Regions from separate parts of the Metabacillus litoralis genome, predicted to be linked through region 2. Evidence: riboswitches for the same ligand, from Rfam matches in the RefSeq annotation. Region 2 holds a riboswitch; each other region holds the start of a gene.
The links. A riboswitch is a leader RNA that binds a small molecule or an ion and turns the genes downstream of it on or off. The one in region 2 is predicted to bind S-adenosylmethionine.
Positions count from the first base shown of each region.

Region 1 (4,615 bases), 940 kb from region 2:
TATCACACCTATTAGTAGACATTAAGAATGTATAATAGGAGGAAGAAGATGAAAGAGAAACTTTATCGCCCAGAAACTGTAACCATTCATGGAGGGTTAAAGAAAGATTCAATGACAGGTGCAAGAGCTGTTCCAATTTATCAATCAAATGCTTATTTATTTGAAAATACCGAGCATGCGGCAAATTTATTTGGATTAAAGGAGCCTGGATATATTTATACAAGAATTCATAATCCAACTTCATCTGTCTTTGAAGAAAGAATTGCTGAACTGGAAGGTGGAATCGGAAGTTTAGCTGTAGCAAGTGGAATGGCAGCGATTACATTGTCAGTTTTAAACCTAGCTGGTTCTGGTGATGAAATCGTATCAGCCTCTACATTATATGGAGGTACATATAACTTATTTGCTAACACATTACCAAAGTACGGAATCAATACGGTTTTTGTTGATCCAAAGAATCCGGAAAATTTCCGATCTGCTATTACTCCGAAAACAAAAGCTATTTTTGCAGAGACAATTGGAAATCCAAGCTTAGATGTTCTTGATATCGAGGCAGTTGCTGAAATTGCTCATGAAGCTGGAATTCCATTGATTGTGGATAACACATTTGCCACACCGTATCTATGCAGACCTATCGATCATGGTGCCGACATTGTTGTTCATTCTGCAACAAAATGGTTGCTTGGGAATGGTACAACTCTTGGTGGAGTCATTGTAGATGGAGGTAAATTTGACTGGAATAGTCCAAAATTCCCTGGGTTTACAACTCCTGATCCTAGCTATCATGATTTAGTTTATGCTGAAGCATTAGGAGAACAAGCGTATATTATTAAAGCGAGAGTTCAGTTATTAAGAGATTTAGGCCCAGCTATTAGCCCATACAATGCCTTTCAATTTAATCTTGGTCTAGAAACCCTTCATGTCCGTATGAAGGAACATGTATCAAATGCAAGGAAAATGGTGCAATATTTAGAAAGTCACCCAGCTGTTGAGTGGGTTCTATACCCTGAAAATAGCCAACACCCTGCGAAGGACTTAGCTGCTAAATACTTACCTAAGGGTGCTGGTTCTGTAGTAGTATTCGGTATCAAGGGCGGAAGAGAGGCTGGTGCAGCTCTTATTAACAACGTTGAACTTTGGTCACATGTAGCAAATGTTGGAGATGCGAAAAGCTTAATCATTCATCCTGCGAGTACAACTCATCAACAACTAGGCGTTGAAGATTTAAAGAAATCTGGTGTAACAGAAGATTTGATCCGCTTATCAGTAGGAATTGAACATATAGAGGATTTAATAGAAGATTTAGATCAAGCTATTTTTGAAGCAACAGGTGTAAAAGGAATGGAGAAAGTAAATTCTTAATTAATGAAATATTCTAATAATATTATTTATTGTATAATATTGAAAAGGGTTGCAGATAAATGCAACCCTTTTCATATTTGAAATGTAAAATCACAGTGAAAAAAGTAAGCTATTTTAAGAAAATAAATAATTGACATTGATTTTCAACACATGATACAATCACAATCGTACTTAAAAAGACAATCAAATATTTAACTCTTATCAAGAGAGGTGGAGGGAAGTGCCCGATGAAGCCCGGCAACCATCAGTTCATTCTGAAATGGTGCCAATTCACACAAAGCAGATGCTTTGAGAGATGAGAGAAAGGTATTCAAGCGCCTTTCTGCTCATTTTGCAGGAAGGTTTTTTATATGTAAAAAAATGAACGGTAGAAAATAGTAAAGGAATAAAGGAAGAAGGTGACAAAATGATAACATTATCAAATGTTAATAAAGTTTATAAAACAAAGAGCGGCTCTGTTCAAGCTGTTAACAATGTAAACCTTGAAATTAAAAAAGGTGAAATATTCGGAGTTATAGGATATAGTGGAGCCGGAAAAAGTTCATTGATCCGTTTGTTAAATGGACTAGAAAAACCAACTAGTGGGGAAGTCGTTGTGGCAGGTAGTCAGATTGGCTCAATTTCTGGTACAAAGTTGCGTAAAGCACGCTTAGAAATAAGCATGATCTTTCAACACTTTAACTTATTGTGGTCAAGAACAGTGAGAGAGAATATTGCATTTCCTTTAGAAATTGCAGGAGTAAGTAAAGCGAAACGACTTAAACGTGTTGATGAGCTTATTAAGCTGGTTGGACTGGAAGGAAGAGAGAATGCATACCCTTCTCAACTTAGTGGTGGTCAAAAACAACGTGTTGGGATTGCCAGAGCGTTAGCGAATAATCCCAAGGTTTTATTATGTGATGAAGCTACATCAGCACTTGATCCCCAAACAACAGATTCAATTCTAGACCTGCTTGTTGATATTAATAAACGACTAGGCTTAACAATCGTATTAATTACACATGAAATGCATGTCATTCGTAAAATTTGTCATCGAGTAGCTGTTATGGAAAATGGTGAAGTGGTTGAACAAGGAAATGTATTGGATGTTTTCAGAAACCCTCAGAAACCTATAACAAAAACGTTCGTTAAACAAATCTCAGAGCCGGATGATACGAAGGAAGCAATTGACCTACTACTAGAAAATTATCGTTCTGGAAAAGTACTTCAGCTAACATTTGTTGGTGAAGGTACAGAAAGACCATTGATTAGCAATATTATTAGGAAATTTAATATTGAAGTGAATATTGTACAAGGTAAAATTTCACAAACGCAAAATGGCTCTTATGGTTCATTATTTTTGCATATAGATGGAGATCTTGATGAAATTAACCGTGCAGTTGCTTATATTGGAGAACAACAAGTAGAAGTGGAGGTGCTGGCGAATGCTTAATCAGTTTCTTCCAAATGTAAAATGGGAAAAAGTATGGGAGGCAACTTATGAAACAACTTACATGACAGGAGTTTCGGTTGTCGTCACTTTTTTCTTAGGAATTATACTTGGTTTACTTTTATTCTTAACTTCAAAAGGCAATATCTGGGGTAACAGTATACTTAATACAATTTTATCTGGAATCGTAAATATATTTCGGTCAATTCCGTTTATTATCCTTGTTATTTTACTCTTACCCTTCACTAAAGTTGTAGTTGGGTCAATTCTGGGAGAAAATGCTGCTTTACCCGCACTAATTATTGGATCCGCTCCATTTTACGCAAGGATGGTTGAGCTTGCTTTAAGGGAAGTTGACAAAGGTGTTATTGAAGCAGCTAAATCGATGGGAGCAAAAACGTCGACAATTATGTTGAGAGTACTATTACCGGAATCTTTACCAGCTTTGGTTTCAGGGATTACAGTTACTGCAATCGCATTGGTTGGTTATACAGCTATGGCCGGAGTAGTAGGTGCTGGAGGTCTTGGTGACCTTGCTTATCGAGAAGGATTCCAGCGTAATAATTTTGAAGTAACCATTGTAGCAACCATTTTTATCTTAATTATTGTGTTTATTATCCAATTTATTGGAGATATATTAGTTAAAGCTATCGATAAACGTTAGGAGGAAAAAATGATGAAAAAATATCTTTTATCACTAGTATTAACAATTTTCGCTATTCTACTTGTTGCATGTGGCGGAGGCGAAAATGAAACAACTCAAGAAGAAAACACAGGGACTGAGCAAGAAACGAAAGTACTAAAAGTTGGAGCGACAACTGTTCCTCATGCAGAAATTTTAGAAGAAGCAAAACCACTGTTAGCAGACAAAGGTATTGAATTAGACATCGAAGAGTTTTCAGATTATCCATTAATTAACCCAGCGCTTGCTGAAGGTGACCTGGATGCAAACTATTTCCAGCATGTTCCATATTTAGACAATGCAATTAAAGAAAATGATTTTGATCTTGCAAATGTTGGAGCAATTCATATTGAGCCTTTTGGTATTTACTCAAAAGAATACAAAACACTTGAAGAGTTACCTGAAGGTGCAAAAATTATCATGAGTAACAACGTTGCAGAAATGGGACGCGTGTTAGCACTACTTGAAGAAAAAGGTCTAATTAAATTAAATCCAGGTGTTGATAAAATTAATGCAACAAAAGATGATATCGTTGAAAATGCTAAAAACCTAGAAATTGATGATAGTGTTGCACCAGAAATGTTGGCAAGTGCTTATGAAAATAACGAAGGTGATGCAGTTATTATCAATGGTAACTACGCACTTGCAGCAGGATTAAATCCAGCAGAAGATGCTGTAGCTCTAGAAGCTGGTGAAAATAACCCTTATGCAAACATCATTGTTGTTCGTAGTGAGGATAAAGACAAGGAAGAGATTAAGACTCTTGTAGAAGTATTAAAATCTCAAGAAATTAAGGATTTTATTAATACAAAATACCCAGGTTCAGTACTGCCTGTAAATGACTAATTTAAGAAATCTTTTAAGAGATCTGTAAACACAGGTCTCTTTTTTTATTGGATTCTTCAGTCACCAAGTTTGTATACAATGGTTTGAAAAATACATACTATTACTGATTGATTAAGTTATGAATGGAGTTGTTATTGAAAATGGAATATCATGAACCTAGAAATTCTACGGAAGCTGCTTTACATGAATATAAAAGTGGATTAGGTACTTTCACACAAAAGATGCCGGAGATTGCACGCCATTATAATGCTTTTACTGAAGCTTGTTTTGCTGAAGGGACACTATCAAAAAAAGAA
Region 1 covers NZ_CP033043.1:3,167,788-3,172,402, reverse strand. The annotation lists gene D9842_RS15840 (O-acetylhomoserine aminocarboxypropyltransferase/cysteine synthase family protein) at 49-1,362, shown strand; SAM riboswitch class I at 1,558-1,664, shown strand; gene D9842_RS15835 (methionine ABC transporter ATP-binding protein) at 1,769-2,794, shown strand; gene D9842_RS15830 (methionine ABC transporter permease) at 2,787-3,455, shown strand; gene D9842_RS15825 (MetQ/NlpA family ABC transporter substrate-binding protein) at 3,468-4,319, shown strand; gene D9842_RS15820 (carboxymuconolactone decarboxylase family protein) at 4,460-4,615, shown strand, end outside.
Region 1: another riboswitch for S-adenosylmethionine. It lies ahead of D9842_RS15835 (methionine ABC transporter ATP-binding protein); the one in region 2 lies ahead of D9842_RS19980 (transporter substrate-binding domain-containing protein).

Region 2 (4,615 bases):
ACGCGAAGAATTTGATTTTGATAAATAACGTTAGGGTTAATAATTTGTGTATTTATCCCTTGAAGTAAATCTACATTTGTTGAATATCGTTGAGCAATGCTATTAAGTGTTTCACCAGCACTAACAATGTGATTCACCTGTCTATTACCAGGTGTTGAGATAACTAATACCTCTCCAGGAAAGATGAGATATGGATCTGTAACAGGAGGGTAGATCGCATTTGCTTCTACTAGGAGAGGAACAGTTCCTCCAATTCTCGAGGCTATGGAATACACGGTGTCTCCTTGTTTAACCGTATAAACAAGAGAAGTACCATCAACGATAGGCATAACGATCACTCCTATGAATGTTTTGCTATTCATATTTATGATATTCGTTGAATTGATGAAGGATGATCAGTAAAGAAAACTAGTAAAATAAAAGTTCTTCCTGTTACATTACAGGCCTTCGTATATTCTGAAAAATTATTACTTACCAAACCTCTTAAGTGAAAAAATTGAAAGATCAAATGTGCTTTGTCCAATTACAGCTAACTCGCTTAATACTTCTCCCAGTACACTTGCAAATTTAAAACCATGTCCAGAAAAGCCACAAGCAAAAATGATGTGATCATGCTCAGGATGGTGATCGATGATAAAATCATTGTCGCTTGAAAGTGTATATAAACACGTTTTACCTTGATTCAAGGCTCCATTTGCTTCAGGCATGTAGTTTTTAAGGAAAAACCGGAGCTCTTCTTCATCTGTATGATAATGTCCAAAATTCTGAGTATGCTTGTTTGGATCAATTGCTTGTCCACCATCTGATTTGCCAATTTTAAGACCTGTTCCAGCTATGTTTGGAAATCCGTAACACATATTTTCCTTATCCTCTATATAAAAAGACGGGAAGTTACTGATATCATAAAGGTCAGCAGGTGTGTTAAACCAGCCAAAGGCCTTACGAGTTGGCTGAATAGGAAGTGCTAAATCAGGCAACAGCTTAGATGCCCATGCACCAGCAGTAACAATGACCTTTTTAGCCCAAAACACCTTATTTTCAGTTATGATTTTAACGAAAGATTTATGATCTGTTTCAATTTGCTGAACAGGAGTATTTGTCTCAAGCTGTGCTCCATGATGAATAGCGATTTCTTTGTAGGCTTGAATAGCATTTTCACTATAAATGAACCCTGATTCTGCTTCAAAGCATCCAATAAAATGTTCTGGAACAGAAAATCCCGGCCACCTTCTCTTCACCTCATTGCTAGTAAGTACCTCTAATGGCAATTCATATTTATTTGCAGCAGCAATTGTTTCCTGTAGAAATGCAGAGTCTTTTGGTCCGAGTCCTATAACACCTGTTTTCTCAAAGATCTTATAGCCAGTTTGTGCTTCTAAATCCTCCCATAATTGTTGAGCACGTTTAACTAAGCTTACATACTGTCTGCCTTCACCATAGGCATGCCGAATCATTCGAGTATCTCCATGGTGGCTTCCACGATTATGTGGCGGATCAAAGGCATCAATTAACACAGTCTTTACTTGCTGTTGTGCTAAAAAGGCACCAGCTGCCATTCCCATCGTTCCTGCACCGATGATTGCTACGTCAAAAATGTGTTTCTTTTCCAAGCTATGTGCCTCCTATCTCTTTCATCAGTTGTAATGTTACAATGTTTAAAATAATAAAATTTAATAGATTCCTGGACTTTTAAATGGTTAAATTTATAGGAATTCTGCTAAAAATGGGATATTAGTAAAAAATTGTTTGACAATAGTCTTAATATTAAATAATATCATACTATACTAAAAACTGAATATCTTATCACGAGAGACTGAGGGACAGGCCCGACGACGTCCAGCAACCATCATTTATGAAAGGTGCTAATTCCTGCAGAGTGTTTCATTCTGAGAGATAAGGTTTAGATAGAAAAAGCCTCTTTCTGATTGAAGGAGGCTTTTTTGTTTGATAAAAGAACCGAGAAAGACTAAATTGCCATATATAATAATTCGAAATTTACATAAAATTTAAAATAATCATTGCAATACCAATTCTATTCGTTATAATAGCACTATTATTCCTATGAATTTAGTGAGAATTAATATTTACATCATAATGAAAAAAGGAGTCAATGAAATGAAAAGAAAATCTCGATTACTTGTACCAATGATTGCACTATTAGGCTTAGCTGGAATAGTAAGTGGTTGTTCATCAAAAGAAACTGCAAAAGAAGAAACAGGTGATAAAGTCATTTTAGTTGGAACACAAAATGATTATCCACCTTTTGCTTTTGCTGATGAGAACAATGAACTTACTGGATATGATATTGACGTAGTGAAGGAAATTGATAAAAAGCTAGATGGTTATACGTTTGAATTTGTTGCTACACCTTGGGATAGTATGTTTCTTGCATTAGAATCAAATAAAATTCAAGCAGTTGCAGATCAAATAGCAAAAACACCTGAACGTGAAGAGAAATACTTATTTACAGATGAATCTTATTTTGCTGCAGAAACCGTCATTGTTGTGAAATCTGGTCGAACAGATATTAAGTCAATAGAAGATTTAGAGGGTAAAAAGGTCGGAGCGTTGGCTGGCGATTCTTATACGCTTTTGCTAGAAGAACATAATAAGAAAGCTGAAAATGACATTATTCTAAAATATAGCGAAAGTGGTACTCCTTCAGAGATTTTACAAGATGTACAAAATGGACGCATTGATGCCTATGTTAATGATCCAATCATGATTAATACGGTTTTGGAAAAATATGATCTTGATGTAGAGATTGTTGGACAGCCTATCGTTCAAGATGATATGGGAATTGTATTTAAAGATGAGAAGCAGGGTGAGGAATTAAAAGCACTGGTCGATCCTGTTATTAAGCAACTGAAAGAAGATGGAACGTTAGCTGAACTTTCGAAAAAGTGGACTGGTGGAGAATATATCCCTGAATAAGGTTGAAGAAGGGAATTCAAAATGGAAAATTTATTAGATATTGGTTTTTTAATAGAAAGCTTTCCTGCTGTTGTTGCAAGGTTACCAATTACAATTGGCATTGCGGTAGGCTCATTAATTATAAGTTTATTTATTGGACTTGCCACAGCACTTATAAAAATCTATCAAGTTCCAGTATTAAAGACAATTTCTTCTTTTTACGTTTCTTTTATTAGAGGTACACCATTGTTGGTGCAGATTTATCTTGTTTTTTATGGCATACCAAAAGTAATTTATTTAATTCAAACGGAATACGGTTTGCTTCAAAATTTTGATGTGAACATTATTGCTCCAGAGATTTATGCATTATTAGCCTTTTCAATTAATTTGGGTGCGTATTTGTCTGAAACGATCAGATCAGCCATTGAATCTGTTGATCGAGGTCAGTTTGAGGCGGCTAAAGCAATAGGGATGAGTTCAACCCAAATGATGCTTAAAATCATCTTCCCGCAGGCCTTAACAGTCGCAATACCTAACCTGGGAAATATGTTCATCAGTACGATTAAGGATACTTCCCTTGTTTTTATTATTGGCGTTATTGATATTATGGGACAAGCCAAAATTATGGGCTCACGCGGACTGGCCTTTTTTGAAGTGTATATAGCTGTTTCGATTATTTACTGGATTTTATGTATCGTTGTTGAGAGATTACTTGTTTTAGTAGAGAAACGTGTCCGGAGATATGAAAGAGGGATTGCCTCATGATTAAATTAGAAAATATCCATAAATACTTTGATCAGCAGCATGTGTTAAAAGGGATTGATCTTTCTATTAACAAAGGAGAAGTTGTTTCTATTTTAGGTCCAAGTGGTTCAGGGAAATCAACATTATTACGCTGTATAAATTTCCTTGAAACTCCTACAAGTGGTGTTGTTGAGATTAATGATAAAAGAGTAGATGTTCAATCAGCAGGTAAGGCAGATATTTTGTCACTAAGAACTTCAACAGGAATGGTCTTTCAACAGTATAATTTATTTAAAAATTTAACTGTGCTACAAAATGTCATGATTGGCTTGACCAGTGTGAAGCGCATGAATTCAGTTGAGGCTAGTAAGGTAGGAAAAGATCTTCTTGAAAAGGTTGGCTTGAAAGATCGATTAAATCATTATCCAGCACAGCTTTCAGGAGGACAACAGCAAAGGGTTGGAATTGCTAGAGCGCTAGCATTAAATCCAGAAGTGTTATTGTTTGATGAACCAACCTCCTCTCTCGACCCAGAATTAGTTGATGAAGTTTTATCCGTGATAAAAGCTGTTGCAAATGAAGGAAATACAATGCTGATTGTGACTCATGAGCTTAATTTTGCACGTGAGATCTCTGACCGAGTTGTTTTTATGGAAGATGGAATAATTCTTGAAGAAGGAACGGCAGAACAAATTTTTAGCAATCCTAGCGTTGAAAGAACGAGGAAATTTTTAAGTAAAGTATTAAAGAAGTAATGGTTTGATTCCTTCTTGTAGCTTTACGGTAGGAAGGAAAAGGATGAAATGAACCCGATTGAACAAATTTTAAGGGATTTCCCGATGATGATACTTGATGGAGCTATGGCAACTGAGCTTGAGAATTATGGATGCAACTTAAATGATCGATTATGGTCAGCCAAAATACTATTAGAAAATCCAGAATTAATTAAGCAGGTTCA
Region 2 covers NZ_CP033043.1:4,104,476-4,109,090, reverse strand. The annotation lists gene D9842_RS19990 (LysM peptidoglycan-binding domain-containing protein) at 1-329, opposite strand, end outside; gene solA (N-methyl-L-tryptophan oxidase) at 468-1,610, opposite strand; SAM riboswitch class I at 1,798-1,900, shown strand; gene D9842_RS19980 (transporter substrate-binding domain-containing protein) at 2,116-2,934, shown strand; gene D9842_RS19975 (amino acid ABC transporter permease) at 2,956-3,678, shown strand; gene D9842_RS19970 (amino acid ABC transporter ATP-binding protein) at 3,675-4,412, shown strand; gene mmuM (homocysteine S-methyltransferase) at 4,461-4,615, shown strand, end outside.

Region 3 (4,615 bases), 1.2 Mb from region 2:
AATGAAGGATTAAAGCTAGCAAGTAGTTATACATCAGGCGAAATTTCAGATGAGTTTAAGACCCATCTTAGTTGGTATAACACAATTAGTGAATCAGAGATTTTATTGGTTAATAACCCGAGAGAATTGAGTGCATGTTTACCATTTGAAATTAATCATGAGGGTTTAATTAGCGAAGAAGAGCGAAGAAACTTATTACGTGGAGAGCATTTAATCAAGATAGGCTATGAAGAAAGATTTGACCGACAAATCATGGGTGTTGTCGTGCCCTTACTTGATGATAATAAGTTAGTCGGTATTATTTATCTTTATTTACCGCTTGCCCCTATTGAAGAGGTTTTTAATAGAACAACACCTTTGTTAATTGCTGTTGGCATTATTTTCTTTTTAGTTATCTTTAAAATCGTGAATTCAATGAGCAATACGATTTTGCAACCTATCCATGAGATGAGAAAATATGCTAAAGAACTTGCTAAAGGAAACTTCAAAAATCGAATTCCCGTAAGAACGTCTGATGAAATTGGTGGATTATCCAAAACCTTTAATCAGATGTCAGAGGCATTGGATGAGTCAGATCAAAAGAAAAAAGACTTCTTAGCCAACGTCGCCCATGAACTAAGAACTCCATTAAGTTATGTAAAGGGATATAGTGAGGTGCTTCAAGAAAAACTATATGAAACTGAGGATGAAGCTGAAAAATACCTTTCCCTTATTCAGCGAGAATCTGAGAGAATGCAAAGACTTGTTAATGATTTATTAGATTTAGCTCAGCTTGAAGGAGAAAATTACCCTTTAATAAAAGAGCCTATTGCCTTCTCTCAATTAGTAAATGACACTGTGGATCGATTTTATCATCGTCTCCAAGAAAAACAATTAATCCTTCAGCAACACTTAGACGATGAAATCATTATTATAGGTAGTCATGACCGCCTACAACAAATTATATATAACCTTCTTGAAAACGCAATAAGATACTCAGATAAACCTGGAACGATCTCGATCTCTCTCTCACAAAATCAAGAAAGCATCTTCTTTTCTATTGCTGATAATGGAATCGGGATGTCAGAAGAAGATATTATGCATATTGGTGAACGTTTTTATCGTGCAGATAAAGCAAGGAACCGTAAAGAAGGCGGTACTGGGTTAGGACTAGCTATTGTAAAACAATTAGTTCTTTTGCACGGGGGTAGAATGGAATTCAATAGTAAGCTCGGCAAAGGTACTACGTTTACGCTTGTATTCCCAAACGAACTTGGCTCCAACAAAAAAGGTCTGATGTGAACATTCACATCAGACCTTTTATACCTTATTGTAATGCAGCTTTATTTAAAGCATCTGCTTTATCTGTTCTTTCCCAAGGAAGATCAAGATCATTACGGCCAAAATGTCCGTAAGCTGCAGTTTGTTTGTAAATAGGACGTCTTAAGTCAAGCATTTTAATAATTCCAGCAGGACGTAAATCGAAATTACTGCGAACAACTTCTACTAATACTTCTTCAGAAACTTTTCCTGTTCCGAACGTATCAATTGAAATAGATACTGGCTGTGCTACGCCAATTGCATATGCTAATTGAACTTCACATTTATCAGCTAAACCAGCTGCAACGATGTTTTTCGCTACATAGCGAGCTGCATATGCTGCAGAACGGTCAACCTTTGTTGCATCTTTACCAGAGAATGCTCCACCGCCATGACGTGCATATCCACCGTAAGTATCAACAATGATTTTACGTCCAGTTAATCCAGCATCTCCTTGTGGTCCACCAATAACGAAGCGACCTGTTGGATTAATAAAGTATTTTGTTTCTTCATCAATTAATTCTGCAGGAACAACAGGATTAATAACATACTCTTTTAGGTTACGCTGGATTTGCTCAAGTGTAACTTCAGGATGATGTTGAGTTGAAATAACAATTGTATCAATACGAACTGGTTTATTATTTTCATCATATTCAACAGTTACCTGTGTTTTTCCATCAGGACGTAAGTATGGAAGAATTTCATCTTTACGAACCTCTGTTAAGCGACGTGATAATTTATGTGCTAACGAAATTGGAAGTGGCATTAATTCTTTTGTTTCATTACATGCAAACCCGAACATTAAACCTTGGTCCCCTGCACCAATTGCTTCAATTTCCTCATCTGACATTTGACCTTCACGAGCTTCTAGAGCTTGGTCTACACCCATAGCGATATCTGCTGATTGCTCATCGATTGATGTTAATACAGCACAAGTTTCCGCATCAAAACCATACTTAGCACGAGTGTAACCAATGTCTTTGATTGTTTCACGGACAATTTTTGGGATATCTACATACGTACTAGTTGTAATTTCTCCTGCAACTAACACTAAACCAGTAGTAACAGAAGTTTCACACGCTACACGTGCATTTGGATCTTTTGCAATAATTGCATCAAGAATTGAATCTGAAATTTGGTCACAGATCTTATCTGGATGGCCTTCTGTTACAGATTCTGAAGTAAAAAGACGTTTTTTAGACATAATTAAAAGCTTCCTCCTCATATTCATGTTCATTCATTTGATCCGGAACTCTTCCCAAAGTATGACCTTTAGAAAATCACGTTGGCATATTTTGTGAACAGAAGTATTATGTACCTTTACCACATGCTTGTCCTGGTAAAACTCTAATGAAGAATACTTTTTTCTGTTATCAAAAAAAACCTTTCCCATGTGAGGAAAGGTTTATCATCGTTCATCGCCTTTCGCTCTTATCGATCAAGGGCTTTCGCCTTGCTTCAGGTTAGCACCTTTGCGTCGGAAAATGTCGTTCTAGATTGCGTCGGTTTAACATAGTTCCACAGATTGGTCTTTGTTGCCTAAGCAAGCTGTCGCTTGCTTGAATGATGCTCTCGCATCATTCTAGACCTAAGAAAACTGTTCAATAAAACTATATAATTAGTGCGCAGTCGCCGCTTTCCTTTGATAGCAGGTTGCTGGGTTTCATAGGGCCTGTCCCTCCACCAGCTCGGGATAAGAGAATCCGTTCAAGGACATATCATAGCGCACTAACCTATTGGTGTCAACAAAAATCGACAACTATTACCATTGATTTATTAAAATATTTGATAGATGTCTATCACTATTGTGTCCCATATCCTATAGAAATATAAATATCAATTGTTTTTCTACATTGTGCTAGTGTGATGTGTTGTACAAAGCTTAAGTTTTTCTAATAGCAAAATATTTTTTCAATTCAAAAATTTAATGATAGCAAATCACTAAATAGTATGTTTTATTAAAATTAATGTGTTATACTAATTATCAACATAAGGGAAATTATTCTTTTCTAGAAGGAAGGTAATGGGGATGAATATTACAGATATAACAAATGAGCTTAATCAGCTTGTTAATGGGGAGAATGCAAAACATAATTTATCAGTTGCACAGCTTGTTGAGAAAGTACTTGAACGTAAAGAAGGATTATTAACATCAACAGGTGCAATTCGAGCAACAACCGGAGCTTATACCGGGAGATCACCAGAGGATAAGTTTATTGTAGACGAAAGTTCAGTAAAAAGTAAAATAAATTGGGGTCCAGTGAATCAGCCTATTTCAGAAGAGGCATTTGATCGCTTATACAGTAAAATGATTTCACACCTTAAGAAACGAGATGAAATCTTTATATTTGATGGATTTGCAGGTGCTGACCCTCGCTTTCAGTTACCACTAAAAATTATAAATGAGTTTGCCTGGCATAATCTTTTTGCAAGTCAACTGTTTATTAAAGACCAAGAACAAGAAAACGAGTCAAAGGAACTACCTTTTACTATTTTATCAGCTCCTCATTTTAAAGCTGATCCAGAAGTTGATGGTACAAAATCAGAAACATTCATTATCATTTCCTTTGAGAAAAGAACGATTTTAATCGGTGGCACTGAATATGCTGGCGAAATGAAGAAATCTGTATTCTCAGTTATGAATTTATTATTACCTGAAAATAACATCCTCCCTATGCATTGCTCAGCAAATGTTGGCTTTGAAGGTGATGTTGCTCTGTTTTTTGGACTTTCTGGCACAGGGAAAACAACGTTATCTGCTGACCCTAACCGTCGTTTAATTGGTGATGATGAACATGGATGGTCTACTTCTGGCATTTTTAATATTGAAGGTGGTTGCTATGCAAAGTGTATCAACTTAACGAAAGAAAAAGAACCACAAATTTTTAATGCTATCCGTTATGGATCAGTTCTTGAAAATGTCGTTGTTGATGATGACACAAGAGAAGCTGATTACAGCAGTTCCTTTTTCACAGAAAATACTCGAGCTGCCTACTCACTAACTGCTATTGACAAAGCAATTATCCCAAGTATTGCTGGTCATCCACAAACGATTGTCTTTTTAACTGCAGATGCTTTTGGAGTATTACCGCCAATTAGTAAGTTAACAAAAGAACAAGCAATGTATCACTTCCTGAGTGGATACACAAGCAAATTAGCAGGAACAGAGCGTGGCGTAACAGCTCCTGAAACTACGTTCTCTACTTGCTTTGGCTCTCCATTCCTACCACTGAAAGCAACACGTTACGCTAATATGCTTGGTCAAAAAATTGATGAACATGAAGTTCAAGTATTCTTAGTAAACACTGGTTGGACC
Region 3 covers NZ_CP033043.1:2,913,608-2,918,222, forward strand. The annotation lists gene D9842_RS14490 (sensor histidine kinase) at 1-1,281, shown strand, start outside; gene metK (methionine adenosyltransferase) at 1,307-2,503, opposite strand; SAM riboswitch class I at 2,728-2,999, opposite strand; gene pckA (phosphoenolpyruvate carboxykinase (ATP)) at 3,329-4,615, shown strand, end outside.
Region 3: another riboswitch for S-adenosylmethionine. It lies ahead of metK (methionine adenosyltransferase); the one in region 2 lies ahead of D9842_RS19980 (transporter substrate-binding domain-containing protein).